One region of the Serratia sp. DFXYC6 genome, then DNA from elsewhere that is predicted to be linked to it. Evidence: predicted binding sites of a transcription regulator. Region 1 holds the regulator's gene; the other holds the start of a gene.

Region 1 (7,351 bases):
CCAGGCGCCAAGCAGCGGCGCCAGCGCTGGTGACAGCGCCACCAGCGGCATGATGGTGGCGAACACGCGGTTGGCCTGGCCTTCGCGATAGCGGTCGACCACCAGCGCTTGCCAGATGGCGGTGGCGGAACAGACGCCGACGGCCTGAATAAAGCGCAGTATCCAGAGCTGCACGGCATTTTCTACCCACAGCATGCCCAGGCAGCCGAGCGCGAACAGCGTCAGGCCAATCAATAATACCGGTTTGCGGCCCAGTCGGTCGGAGAGGGGCCCCCACAGCAGTTGCGCGAAGGCGAAGCCGGCCAGAAAGATGCTCAGGCTGGCGCTGACCGCGCCGGCGGAAATTTGCAGTTCCTCCCGCATGGCGCCGAAGGCGGGCAGGTACATATCGGTCGCCAGATAACCCAGCATGCTCAGGCCGGCGAGGTAGAACATAAAGCCAAAAGAATTTCGCATGGTATTTCTCGTTAATATTTTAGTGTCGCAGGTTTTTAGCGCCGGCCAGTGTATCCGGCTGGATCTCTGCTTGTGAAACGGTAATATTTGCAAAGTGCTGTTAAAAAAATTGAAGGCAAAGCGATGTGGTCTGAATATTCTCTTGAAGTTGTTGACGCGGTCGCGCGCACCGGCAGTTTCAGCGCGGCGGCGCAGGAGCTGCACCGGGTGCCGTCGGCGGTGAGCTATACCGTGCGGCAACTGGAACAATGGCTTGCGGTGCCGCTGTTTGAGCGGCGTCACCGTGATGTGGAGTTGACGCCGGCCGGCGCGCTGTTTATCAAGGATGCGAGAGTTGTTATCAAAAAAATGCTCGACACCCGTCGCCACTGTCAGCAGGTGGCCAACGGGTGGCGCGGCCAGCTGAATATCGCAGTCGACATCATCGTCAAACCCCAGCGCAGCCGCCAGCTGGTGCTGGATTTCTACCGCCATTTCCCCGATGTTGAACTGATGCTGCAACCCGAAGTGTTCAACGGCGTTTGGGATGCGTTGGTGGACGGCAGGGTGGACATGGCGATCGGCGCCACGCGCGCGGTGCCGGTCGGCGGCGGCTTTGCCTTCCGCGATATGGGCTACATGAACTGGCTGTGCGTAGTCAGCCCACAGCATCCGCTGGCGCAGCTGGCAGGGCCGTTAAATGACGATCGGTTGAGGCCGTACCCTGCGCTTTGTCTGGAAGACACCTCGCGCAATCTGCCCAAGCGCGTCACCTGGACGCTGGATAACCAGCGGCGGCTGGTGGTGCCGGACTGGACATCGGCGCTCGACTGTCTGTGCGCCGGGCTGTGCGTCGGCATGATGCCGGCGCATCGGGCGCTGCCGCTGGTGCAGCGCGGTGAGCTGAAGGCGTTGCAGCTGCAGCAGCCGTTTCCCGCCAGCCCTTGCTGCCTGACCTGGCAGCAGGATAAACCGTCGCCGGCGATGAGTTGGCTGCTGGCGTATCTGGGCGATGGCGAGACGCTGAATCAGGAGTGGCTGAGCGAGGCGGCGCCGGAAGCCGTGCAGGCTTCCGGCTCAGGGGATTAGCGGCGGTAGTCGATGAACGGACCGTCGGCGACCGAACGGCGTTCCACCAGCTTCGGATGCACTTCGATCACCTGCGATTCTTCGCGCTTGCTGATGATGCGATCCAGCAGCATGGTGAAGGCCATTTCTCCCAGGCGCTCTTTAGGCTGGTGAATGGTGGTCAGCGCTGGAGTGAAGTAGCGGGCGTTGCGCACGTTGTCATAGCCGATCACGGAAATATCCTGCGGCACTCGCAGCCCCAGCTCATCAGCGGCGCAGATGGCGCCCATCGCCATGATGTCGCCGCCGCAAAATACCGCGGTCGGCCGCTGTTTTTGCGACAGGATTTGGTGCATCGCCTTGTAGCCGGACTCCGGCTCGAAGTCACCCTGGACGATCCACTCTTCGCGAATGTCGATATGCGCTTCCTGCAGCGCCTTCATAAAGCCCTGATGACGGCCGCCGCCGGTGTTGCGCGACAGCTGGCCCGGGATGGCGCCGATATCGCGGTGACCGCGCTCGATCAGGTAACGGCCGGCCAGATAGCCGCCTTCGAACGCGTTATCGATGATGGTGTCGGTGAAGTCGCCGCGCGCAGCGCCCCAGTCCATCACCACCATCGGGATATTACGGTAGTCCTCCAGCATGCCCAGCAGTTGATCCGGGTATTCGGAACACATGACCAGCAGGCCGTCGACGCGCTTTTGCGCCAGCATCGCCAGGTAGGCGCGCTGCTTGTCCAGATTGTTGTGCGAGTTGCACAGGATCAGGGTGTAACCTTTGCTGTAGCAGCTGTTTTCCACCGCCTCGATCACTTCGGCAAAATAGGGCGCTTCGCTCGAGGTGGCCAGCAGACCGATAGACTTGGTGTGATTGACTTTCAGGCTGCGCGCCACGGCGCTCGGCGAGTAGTGCAGCTCTTTGATCGCGGCCCACACGGCCGCTTTGGTCTCTTCGGCGACGAAACGAGTCTTATTGATGACGTGCGAAACGGTGGTGGTGGAAACGCCCGCGCGTTTGGCCACATCTTTAATCGTTGCCATGTAAGGAATGACTCCTGAACTCACATGTTTACAGCATGTAAGTGTGATGTTAATCGTTTGCCTACGTAGATCCTTCTCCAGAGAAGCGAAAACTGAGTTTTTAGTGTGTTGAAGTCTTCAGCGCTTAATCAGGAGGGGCATGGATGCCGGTACGCAGTTGTGAACTGCGAATTTTGTCGCATATTGAACAAAAGTGGAAGAGGTAATCGAGATTATAAACCGGGAAATGATAACAAGATTTTATCGGCGAACTGTGGGAAAATGATTTGACGTACTAATTGTGCGCCTTTTATCCTTAGGAAAGCCCATTTTAAAGGAGTTGTCATGGATACCGATCTGAAGATGTCTCTGTTCACTACCGTCGGCGCGTTGGCGATGATCATCGCTTTCAGCTTTGTCGCCGCGTTGAACTGATCTCCCGCCGGTTTTAAAAAAGGCGCAGCCTGGCTGCGCCTCGTCACTTCGGCAAGGCCTGCGTTTACGCCAGGTTTTCCGCCGCAAATTTCCAGTTGACCAACGCCCAGAAGTTTTCCAGGTATTTTGGACGCGCATTGCGGTAATCGATGTAATACGCGTGTTCCCACACGTCAACGGTCAGCAGCGGTTTATCTTCACCGGTCAGCGGAGTTGCCGCGTTGGAGGTGTTGACGATCGCCAGCGCACCGTCTGGTTTTTTCACCAGCCAGGTCCAGCCGGCGCCGAAGTTTTTCACGGCGGCATCGGTGAACTGCTCTTTGAACGCAGCGAAAGAGCCGAAGGATTTGACGATCGCCGCCGCCAGTTCGCCCTGCGGTTCACCGCCGCCCTGTGGCGACAGGCAGTGCCAGTAGAAGGTGTGGTTCCACACCTGCGCGGCGTTGTTGAACACGCCGCCGTTGGAGGTCTTGATGATCTCTTCGAGCGATTTGCCCTCGAACTCGCTGCCTTTCACCAGGTTGTTCAGGTTAACCACGTAGGTATTGTGGTGTTTGCCGTAGTGGTATTCCAGGGTCTCGGCGGAGATGTGCGGCTCGAGCGCGTTTTTCTCATACGGTAATGCAGGTAATTCAAACGACATTGCTTCCTCCTTTACAGCGCCACTTTCTTCCCGCCCAGGCGGGAGCCAGATGGGCCGTTTTTTATTGTGGTCATTCAATCTTAACAATTTTCATCATAAAAAACAGGAGGAAAAGCGAGAAATGCGCGTGGGGGAGTGCGATGGGCGATAGCTTGAGCAGGCGGTTGCGACCGGGGCCGCAACCGCGCAGAACAGGGAATTAACGGATGGTTTTCGGCGTCACTACGCGGCGTGCGCCGATGTAATGGTTTTGCCAATAATCGTTGTCGAGCTGGCTGATGCGGATCTCTTCGCCGGTGCGCGGCGACTGGATGAATTTGCCGTTGCCGAGATAGACGCCGACATGGTCCGCCACGCCGCGGTTGTTGATGCGGAAGAACACCAAATCGCCGCTTTCCAGTTCGCTTTTCTTGATCGGCGCCGCGTCGCGAAGGTGATACATTTCGTTGGCGGTGCGCGGCATCTTGATTTTCACCACGTCCTTATAGGCGTAATAGATAAGGCCGCTGCAGTCGAAGCCGGTGCGCGGCGAGCTGCCGCCCCAGCGGTAAGGCTTGCCCATCTGATCCATCAGCTTGGCCATCGCGGTCTGTTTGGCATGCTGGTAACGTTTTTTGTGCGCCGGGCTGAGTTTTAACGGCTTTTCTTCACGCGCCAGTTTGGCGGTGGCCATACCGGCGTCGCGGTGGCGGCCATAGCCTTTTTTATAGCCCTTTTTCGGCGGGGTGACTTTAATCTTGGCGGTTTTCTGCGCTTTGGCCTTGGGTTTGGCGCTGACGATCTTTTTCGCGCTTTTCTCGCTTTTGGCCTTGGCGGTCTTGGTTTTTTTCTCGGGGGCCGTCACTTTGGCTTTTTTGGCGGCTTTATCCGCTTTCTTTTTTCTGCGGTCATCGGGCCGCGCTTCATTAGCATGGCTTTTACGCTGCTCGGCGGCAACGCGCGCCTGTGGCGCAGCGTGCGCCAAATTGAAGAAGAGCTGCGTAAACAGCAGCGCAAAGAGCGTAAGAATTAAACGCATGTCGACGTCACCAACCTTGGCCCCGAAACGGATATCGAAAGAGTTACAGTATTCCCGAACTTCACCATATAAAACAGCGAAGAACTCATAAATAATAATCCATATTGTGAGAAAACGTTAATGACATTTTTTTTGGTTTAAAATCAGCCTGTTGATGTATAAAAAAGCGCCAGGCGACGGTGGCGGATATAATTAAGCCGCGCCGGCATCGCGGCGCAATATATTAGTGAAATGGTCGGATTAAAAATGTTATTCTCAACGTATGTTTTGACCGGAATGACGTGGCCGGTGAAACGCGATCGGCGGCGGGCGAATATCCTTGCAAAAGATGGCGTTTTCTTGCGACTGTTCCAGCCGCTACAATAGCCCGCGTGATGCATGTTGTAGCCATGAAATGTGGCTTGAGGAAGCAATAAATGACGACGACACTTGAAAAAATTCAGCACCAGATCGCTGAAAACCCGATTCTGCTCTACATGAAAGGTTCGCCAAAGCTGCCGAGCTGCGGCTTTTCCGCGCAGGCTGTGCAAGCGCTGTCCGCCTGCGGCGAGCGTTTCGCCTATGTGGACATTTTGCAGAACCCGGACATCCGCGCCGAGCTGCCAAAATACGCCAACTGGCCGACGTTCCCGCAGCTGTGGGTAGATGGTGAGCTGGTCGGCGGTTGCGATATCATCATCGAGATGTATCAGCGCGGCGAACTGCAGCAACTGATCAAAGAAACGGCAGAAAAGTATAAAGCGCAGGAAGACCAGCAGTCTTAATCGACGGGCTTGCGATTATCGCGTAACGGGCGGCGCCAGTGTAACTGGGCCGCCTTTTTTGTTGGTTTTATTCGGCGAGATCGCCGTCGGGCAGCGGCCAGCCGCCGAGACGTTTCCAGCGGTTAACCAGCTCGCAAAACAGCAGGGCGGTTTGCTCGGTGTCGTACAGCGCGGAGTGCGCCTGGCTGCTGTCGAACGGCATGCCGGCGGCGATGCAGGCTTTGGCCAGCACCGTTTGCCCCAGCACCAGGCCGCTCAGCGCGGCGGTGTCGAAGGTGGCGAACGGATGGAACGGGTTGCGCTTCAGGCCGGCGCGTTCGGCCGCGGCCATCAAAAAGCTGTGATCGAAGTTGGCGTTGTGCGCCACGATAATGGCGCGATTGCAACCGCGATCCTTGAGCCCTTTGCGCACCGCTTTGAAAATGGCGTGCAGCGCGTCATATTCGCTGACCGCGCCGCGCAGCGGATTGTGCGGATCGATGCCGTTAAACGCCAGCGCTTCCGGCTGCAGGTTGGCGCCCTCGAAAGGCTCCACGTGGAAGTGCAGGGTTTCGTCCCGCTGCAGCCAGCCGTCCTCATCCATTTTCAGCGTGACGGCGGCGATCTCCAGCAACGCATCGGTATTGGCGTTGAAGCCGGCGGTTTCAACATCTATTACTACGGGATAAAACCCACGAAAACGACCACTCAGGGCGTTAAGATCACTTTTCTCGGCCATCAGTTTCTTATCTTCATCGAATGCAGCGCGCATTATGGCAAATTTTGCGCCCGGTTGCAGGCGCTATCGCGCGGAGAATCAGCAGGGCGCCAACGCGCCCTGAAGGGGAGGCTTAGTGGCCGAGGCCCTGACCGGCGTGTTTGTTTTCGATCAGCTCGATTTTGTAGCCGTCCGGATCTTCGACGAAGGCGATAACCGTGGTACCGCCTTTCACCGGGCCGGCTTCGCGGGTGACTTTGCCGCCGGCGCGACGGATGCTGTCGCAGGTGGCGGCAACGTCATCCACGCCCAGCGCCAGGTGGCCGAAGGCGGTGCCCATATCGTAGCTGTCGGTGCCCCAGTTATAGGTCAGTTCGATAACTGCGCCTTCGCTCTCTTCCGTATAGCCGACGAAAGCCAGGGAGTATTTGTACTCCGGGTTTTCGCTGGTGCGCAGCAGGCGCATGCCTAATACCTTGGTGTAGAAGTCGATGGCGCGTTGCAGGTCACCGACGCGGATCATGGTATGGAGTAAGCGCATAATTCCTCTGAATTGACTGTGCCGTGGCAGACGGCGGGTGGATTGAAGCACAAGCGAGTATAGCCTTGTCCCGCAAGGGAATTCAACGTGACGAATTAGTGACAATGTCACTTTGTGGTCTCGCGTCGAGGGTGTCTAAATATTGATCGAGTGTACCGATCGATACAGAGTAATTGATCTGCACAATCAATTATCTATTCCAGCGGCGATCGTGTAAAAATCGAACGGCAATAAAGATCAACACCAGGGAACAGCGGCCCGCCTCGTGCGGGCCTTTTTGCTTTGCGCGCGACGCATAAAAAACGGCCATGCGATTGCGTGGCCGTTGGGGTCAGGACAGATTACTTCGCCAGAAACGGATAGTCGGTATAGCCTTCGGCGCCGCCGCCGTAGAAGGTTTCCGGCTTAGGTTCGTTCAGCGGGGCGTGCTGGCGGAAACGCTCTACCAGATCCGGGTTGGCGATGTAGCTGCGGCCGAAGGCCACCGCGTCGATGAAACCTTTTTCGATCAAAGCTTCGGCTTTTTCGGCGGTGTAGGCGCCGGCACCGACGATCACCCCTTTAAAGTGGGCGCGCACCGAGTCGCGGAAGGCGTCGGAATACGGTTTGCCGCCGGCCCAGTCAGGTTCGGAGATGTGCAGGTAAGCGATATTGCGCTTATTCAGCTCTTCCACCAGATACAGCGCTGCTTCTTCCTGATCTTCGCCGTTGTCCAGCCCGTTGAACGG
Region 2 (7,351 bases), 190 kb from region 1:
CGCGCCACTCTCTTGTTTTAACGCAAAATGCCTCGAAAATGCCGATGCTTGTCTCAGATTTTTCTTGAAGAAAAATAAGCCTTACGCTAGCGTGGGAAGGTAACAAAAAAGAGTTAGCGTGCTCTTTTTCGTCGCACCTCAAATCTTATTCTTATCATCCATAATGATAATAGCGAACATTTCCCGCCTCTCCGTGCGGGATTCTTTTTCCCGCCGCTGTCGCCCCAATCTGGTGCTTTATGTTGAGATTTCGTTGCCGATAATTTACATTCGCTGTCTGAGAAACCTCAACCTCCCGCGGTGGCCAGGCTGGCAACGGGTGGGCGTTCAGGAGCAAAAGACGTGCAAATGACCCTCATGGAATACATCACTCGGCACTTTAACGGCGATCTTCATCAGTACGCGCAGTCGGAAGGCGTCAGCCGTGAACAAATCATTAGTTGGATAAATAATGAATGTCACGTGATCAAAGGCAGACTGTTTATGCCGGTGAAGCATCTCCCGGTTGAACAAGCCCAGTGATGACGAAAAAAAACCCCGCCAGGCGGGGTTTTCTGTTTCTGATAGCACGGAAAATCAGAAGTTATAGCCGACCACGAGGTAATAACCCCAACCGGTAGACTTGATCGGGCCCTGCGGGGTGCCGATATCCGCGCCATCCTGCCACTGACCGCCGTTATGGAAATAACGCGCCACGAAAGAATAGTGCCAGTGATCGTAGTTCAGCGCCAAAATATGGCTGGAGGCGATAGAGTTGCCGGTGCGCACCTGTTTGCCGTTGATCGCGTTACCACTGTCCTTGCCCAGATCGGAACCGAAGTCGAAGTTGGTGAAGCCGATGTAGCTCAGGTTGCCGCCCCACACCTGGGTCAGCGGTACGAAGTATTTCACCTTGAAGCGGTAACCGTCCCAGCTGTTCTCGTTGGCAGCCTGGTAGTTTTCCCACTGGTATTTGGCATAGATGTTCATCGACAGGCTCATCGGCAGGCCGGTGTCGATATCGGTGCCCAGACCCATGTACCAGGTGTTTTGACGGCCGTCGGCGTTGTGGCCCAGATCATAGATGTAGTTGTTGGCGAAGTACCACTCTTTGAACGGACCGAAGCTCAGATCGGTGCCGGTCAGTTTGTCGATGGAGAAACGTGGTTCAATCTCCATAAACAGTGGGGAGCCTTTGTCCCAGATACCGCGATCCGGGGTGTTGCCTACGCCGAAGAACTTCGGCACGTCAACGTAACCGTAGAAATCGAACCAGTCTTTCTTGGCGAAGGCTTCGTATTCGAGATACACATCGTTATTCAGCTGCGGCCCGAAACGGGTGTGGTAGCTGCCCACCACGTTGACGCTCTGGTGCCACCAGTCGGAGACATATTGACTGTCTTTGCTATCAGCCATTGATGATGCACTGTAAGACGCTGCGAGCAGTACACCTGCTGCGAGAGCTATTTTTTTCATTTTATTACCACATGCTTAAAGGGCCATTTCCTGCCCGTTTAGAAAAGATGACAATGAGTCTGCCGACACCTGGCGTTGTCTTCACACAGAAACTCGGATGACGCGCGCATTATAGAAACCACTGACTGTAAGAATCTGTGATCCAGTTACGCATTTCGCGAATAGGTAATCGATTGCGTTCACATTTGTCAAATTATGTTTCATGCAAATTCACATTCGCTGTGATTTTTGTCATGCACCGCGTTTTTTAGCGCAGTTTTTGAGCCAAATGACATCAGGGCGTCATCACGAGGTGGAAAAGAAAAAGCCGACGCGCCAGCGCCGGCCTTCATCAGCATCAGGAGAAAGTACGGAACGTGAAATCAGTTCACCGCCGGCACCGCTTTGGCGATGTTTTCCTGGCGGAACGCCACCTCTTCACCGTTTTTCACCTCCCAACTGGCGACCGGAATATCGGTCTTGGGCGCCGCCGCGACGACCGAGCCGTAAATCAGCTTGTCGTCGCGACGCAAAATATAAACGTCGAGCTGATATTCATGTCGCAAATTCGCCGTGGTCAGGCGAACGGTATCGCCGCGCTCATAGTGATGCACGTCGATTTCAGGCTGTTGAATAAATTGAATGTCGCTTCTCATCGTCGTCGTTCCTTCAGGCAACATGGCTAGTTAAATTCTAGTTCAACATTGCGACGACAGCGGATAATTTCCGTTAATTTCCGCGAGTTGCCCGCCAACAGATCAGCGAACCGAGAGTGACCATCGCCACGCCCTGCCAGAAATTGACGGTCAGCGAGGTGTGCAACACCAACGCGGCGAACACCGCCGACAGCACCGGGGTAAAATAGGAGACGGTGGCCAGCAGCGTCATGTTGCCGTGCAAGATGCCGACGTTCCAGGCGGCATACCCCGCCCCCATCGCCACCCCGGCGCACAGCAGCGTTACGGTCACGCCGAGGCTGAACTGCATGCCGCTTTCCGCGCTGAAGGCGTACTTCAGCCACAGCGCCAGCGCGGTCAGCACGATGAACAGCACCACGCCGTTGCTGCCCTGGGCGATCTTCTTGGTCAGGTTGCAATACAGCGCCCAGATCACCGCACCGCTGAAGGCCAGCGCGTAGCTGAGCGGGTTGCTGCGCACGTTGGCCAGCATCTGCGCCGGCGACCAGCCGCCCTCGCCGCTCATGATCCAACCGATGCCGAACAGCGACAGCAGCAGCCCCGGCAGCAGCCACCATTTCGCTCTTTGGCCGTTAAGCACCAACGCCATCAGCACGGTGAAACAGGGCCACAGGTAGTTGATCATGCCCACTTCTATCGCCTGCAGGCGGGTATTGGCGTAGCCGAGCGACAGCGACAGGCAGATCTCGTAACTGACGAACAGCAGGCTGCCGACGATGAGATAAGGCCGCGGAAAGCTGCGCCATTTCGGCACGCCGAGCGCCACCAGCAAAAACACCGCGCTGACGCTGTAGATCATCGCCGCGCCGCCGATCGGCCCCAGCCCTTCGCTGACGCTGCGGATCAGGCCGACGACGCTGCTCCACAGCACGATGGCCAACAAACCGAGCAACGTGGCGCGGGTACGCAAGGGCAAAGCGGGCATAAGGCAGGTCCAATAGGTTATTTTTTATCAGTTTTTTCACTCTACTGCCGCACGCGCCAAAAAGAAAGGCGGGAAACTCCCGCCTGTGAATTTATTGCTGCGGTTGCCGCTCCAACTGCGGCGGCGGCTGACGAAAACGTCGGGTCAGCCAGGCCAAATAGCCGAAACCCAGCGTCGCCCAGATAAGCCCCATGGTCAGCGAGCTCTTCTCCAGATTCAGCCACAGCACCCCCACCGTCAACGCCCCCACCAGCGGCAGGAACAGGAAGTTGAAGCGATCCTTCCAGCTTTTGTTGCGCCCTTCGCGAATAAAGAAGTGGCTGACCACCGACAGGTTAACGAAGGTAAAGGCCACCAGCGCGCCAAAGTTGATCAGCGCCGTAGCAGTCACCAGATCGAACGACAGCGCCGACAACGCCACCAGCCCGACCATCAGTACGTTCAGCGCCGGCGTACGCCATTTGGGGTGGATATAGCCGAAGAATTTCTCCGGGAACACGTTGTCACGCCCCATCACATACAGCAGGCGCGACACGCTGGCGTGCGACGCCAGGCCGGAAGCCAACGTGTTGATAAAGGTCACGCACAGGAAGATCGACTGGAACAGCTTGCCGCCGACGTACAGCGCGATCTCCGGCAGCGCGGCGTCGGGTTGGTGAAAGCGTTGAATGGTCGGGAAAAACAGCTGGATAAAGAACGAAACGCTAATAAAGATCACCCCGCCGTACAGCGCAGTCAGGAAGATGGCGCGCGGAATAACCTTGGCGGCGTCGGGCGTCTCCTCGCACAGCGTGGTGACCGCGTCAAAACCGAGGAACGAGAAGCACAGGATAGTCGCGCCGGTAATGATCGGCAGCAGGTGGGCATTCTCGCTGAGGAACGGCCGCAGGCTCCACACCGTGCCCATCCCCTCGCCGTTGTGCAGGCCGCGCACCACCAGGTAGATAAATACCAGAATGATCGCCACCTGCGCCAGCACGAACAGGGTATTGAAGTTGGCCACCAGATTGACGCTTTTCAGGTTGATGGCGGTGATCAGGATAACGAAGCCCACCACCCACACCCAGGGCGGCACTTCCGGGAACAGCGCGGTCAGGTAAATCTTCGCCAGCAGCGTGTTGATCATCGGCAGGAACAGATAATCCAGCAGCGACGACCACCCCACCAGAAAACCGACGTGCGGGTTGATCGCCTTCTGCGCATAGGTGTAGGCAGAGCCGGCGGTAGGAAACTGGCGCACCAGTTTGCCGTAGCTGATGGCGGTGAACAACACGCCGGCCAGCGCCAGCAAATAGGAGGTCGGCACATGGCCGTCGGTGAGGCCGGAGACAATGCCGAAGGTGTCGAACACTGTCATCGGGGTCAGATAGGCCAGGCCCATCATCACCACCTGCCACAGCTTGAGGGATTTGCGCAGCTGCGGTTTGCCCGCCGGGCCGCTGTCGATGGCTTTAGTCGTCATGGCAGTTCCCCTTTTGGTCCTCTGCTGTCAACCGTGCAACGTCATTCAGAGAGGCCGCGGGGAAACTGCTGTTCAGGCGGCGGGAAAAACGATTTGGGGTCACTGTCGGGCGGCCGGCGACCGGCCCGTAGGCACTGCGGCACAGGCAGACGCCTGCGCATGGGGATGACTGAGTCATGGTTATTTCCTCGTCGGCGTCCTGTACGCCGTGATAGAAGAAATTCTGTACCGCAGCGCGCAGCCTCACCGGCCACAGGAGAGCCGATGAAATGCGCCGGACGCGCGCGGTAGTCGTTAGGTGAGCGGGATCAGGCGTTTTTCAGCATCCACTCGATTTCGGTTTCGGTGATCAGGCGCTCGAACTGCACCAGCTCGTCGGTTTTGCAGGCCAGGTAGACATGGCTGAAGCGTTCGCCCAGCAATGCATTGAGCACCGGCTGATGCTCAAACTCGTACAGCGCGTCGCTCTGGCGGATTGGGAACGGCAGCCCGTCCTGCTCCAGCCCGTTGCCGGTCACCGGCTCAGGCAGCGGCAATGCGGTTTCCAGGCCGTAGACGATGCCGGCCAGAATGGTCGCCATCACCAGATAAGGGTTGGCGTCGGCGCCCGCCACGCGATACTCCACGCGGTGGTTGTCGCGATCGCCGCAGGGAATGCGCAGCGCCACGGTGCGGTTGTTATGCCCCCAGGAAGCCTGGGTCGGCACATACATGCCGGGCTGGAAACGGCGATAGGCGTTGACGTTCGGCGCCAGCAGCGCCATCGAGGACGGCATCAGGGCGATCATGCCCGCCAACGCCTGTTTCAGCAGCGCCGAATCTTCGCCGTCGTCGTCGGCGAACACATTGTCGCCTTGCGCATTCAGCATGCTGATGTGCACGTGCATGCCGCTGCCGGCGTGCTCTTCATACGGTTTGGCCATAAAGGTGGCTTGCATGTTGTGGTTCTCGGCCACCATGCGCACCAACCGTTTCAGCGCCAGCGCATGGTCGCAGGCCTGCAGCACATCATCGGTATGGTGCAGGTTGACTTCGAACTGCCCCGGCGACGCCTCCGCCACCGCGCCGTCCGCCGGAATGCCCTGCAAACGGGCCAGCTCGTCGATTTCGCTCAGCACATCGGCGAAATGGTTCAGGTTATCGACGGAGTACACCTGGCTTTGGGTGTTGCGCTCCTGGGTTCCCGGCGCGCAAGGCGGCTGCAGATAGCCCTCCGCATCGCGTTGACGATCGATGAGATAGAACTCCAACTCTACCGCTACCACGGGGGAAAGCCCGCGCTGACGCAAACGCTGCCACACTCGGTTCAGCACATTGCGCGGTTCAACGTCAAAGGGAGTGCCATCTTCATCCAGCATGGTGAGCAGCACCTGCGCGATATATTGCGGATCCGCCGCCGACGGCGTCAGCGTGCCCGGCACCGGCACGCACACGTGATCCGGCTCGCCCAACTCCTGCCCCAGCCCGGCCTCTTCTACGACGTTGCCGAGAATATCCATCGCAAATACCGACGCAGGGAAATAACAGCCCTTCTCCAGTTTGTTCAGGCCGCCGACCGGGATGCGTTTGCCGCGGAAGCTGCCGTTCAGATCGGTCAGCAGTACGTCGACATGTTGGGTTAACGGATAACGTTCCAAATACTTCTTCACTTCGCGCTGGAACGCGCTACTTCGTCTCTCTTCACTGTGCTGAACAAAGTTTTCCACTTCTACGATGTTGGTCTGCATGGTTCACCCGCCGTTTGTGTTTTGCTGTCGTCGATGTTTATTGACCGTCTTGTTCAATATAATGCCCACAAATGAAACGTAGATGAAACAAATTTGTTTTGCAAGTGTTACTTTTGGTTTGAATATTGCCCAATCGACTGCTAGATTTATAGAATATTGAACGAAATCGGCGGTGGAGAAGCTTATCGTTCATAATTTCGAACGTACCAAGGGGATAGCATGGACAATATATTTAACAGACCAGTCATCGGCGTCGTCATGTGCAGGTATAGGTTAAACGGGCACCTCACACAGACCTTGCAAGAAAAGTACCTGAATGCCGTTATCACCGCCGGCGGCTTGCCGATCGCCCTGCCGCACGCGCTGGCGGAGCCGGAAATGCTGGCGGAACTGTTGCCACGCCTCGACGGCATTTTGCTGCCGGGCAGCCCCAGTAATGTGCAGCCGCACCTTTATGGTGAAAACGGCGATGAGCCTGACGCCGATCCTGGCCGAGACGCGTTGAGCCTGGCGCTGCTCCGCCAGGCGTTCGACAGGCGCATTCCCCTTTTCGCCATTTGCCGCGGCATGCAGGAGATGGTGGTCGCCACCCAAGGCACCCTGCATCGCCGCCTGTACGAACTGCCCGAGCTGCTGGAGCATCGTGAAGATCACGACCTGCCGCTGGAACAGCAATACGCCCCCGCCCATGAAGTCATCGTTCAGGAAGGGGGGCTGCTTTCGCAACTGATACCGGATTGCAACAGATTCTGGGTGAACTCGCTGCACGGCCAGGGCGCCAAAACCCTGGGCGCGAGCGTTCGCATCGAGGCGCACGCCGCCGACGGACTGGTGGAGGCGATCAGCGTGCGCGATCAGCCCTTCGCGCTCGGCGTGCAGTGGCACCCGGAGTGGAACAGTGACGAGTACGCCCTGTCGCGCCTGTTGTTTGATGGTTTCATCACCGCCTGTCGGAACTATCAAAAGGAAAAACGCCCATGAGCGACGTCAGCTTGGCACCGGGAAAACGTCTGTCGCAGATCCGTCAACAATTGGGGTTGTCGCAGCGCCGGGTCGCCGAACTGTCTGGGTTAACCCACAGCGCCATCAGTACTATCGAGCAAGA

The links. Region 1 encodes PurR, which represses purine synthesis genes. Its sites were predicted from a motif close to CANGCAAACGTTTGCNTG; they were not measured.
Region 2: the regulator PurR is predicted to act here: its motif matches at 1,618-1,635, upstream of AC2CGQ_RS09370 (nucleoside-specific channel-forming protein Tsx).

The regions. Positions count from the first base shown of each region.
Region 1 is NZ_JBXUNV010000001.1:1,731,568-1,738,918, reverse strand. It holds gene punC (purine nucleoside transporter PunC) at 1-456, opposite strand, end outside; gene punR (DNA-binding transcriptional activator PunR) at 580-1,524, shown strand; gene purR (HTH-type transcriptional repressor PurR) at 1,521-2,546, opposite strand; gene cydH (cytochrome bd-I oxidase subunit CydH) at 2,871-2,960, shown strand; gene sodB (superoxide dismutase [Fe]) at 3,025-3,603, opposite strand; gene AC2CGQ_RS08380 (C40 family peptidase) at 3,803-4,621, opposite strand; gene AC2CGQ_RS08375 (Grx4 family monothiol glutaredoxin) at 5,038-5,385, shown strand; gene rnt (ribonuclease T) at 5,453-6,136, opposite strand; gene gloA (lactoylglutathione lyase) at 6,216-6,623, opposite strand; gene nemA (alkene reductase) at 6,965-7,351, opposite strand, start outside.
Region 2 is NZ_JBXUNV010000001.1:1,916,881-1,924,231, forward strand. It holds gene AC2CGQ_RS09365 (hypothetical protein) at 343-522, shown strand; gene AC2CGQ_RS09370 (nucleoside-specific channel-forming protein Tsx) at 577-1,455, opposite strand; gene AC2CGQ_RS09375 (hypothetical protein) at 1,818-2,090, opposite strand; gene yddG (aromatic amino acid DMT transporter YddG) at 2,164-3,057, opposite strand; gene AC2CGQ_RS09385 (APC family permease) at 3,149-4,519, opposite strand; gene AC2CGQ_RS09390 (glutamine synthetase family protein) at 4,828-6,246, opposite strand; gene puuD (gamma-glutamyl-gamma-aminobutyrate hydrolase) at 6,466-7,227, shown strand; gene puuR (HTH-type transcriptional regulator PuuR) at 7,224-7,351, shown strand, end outside.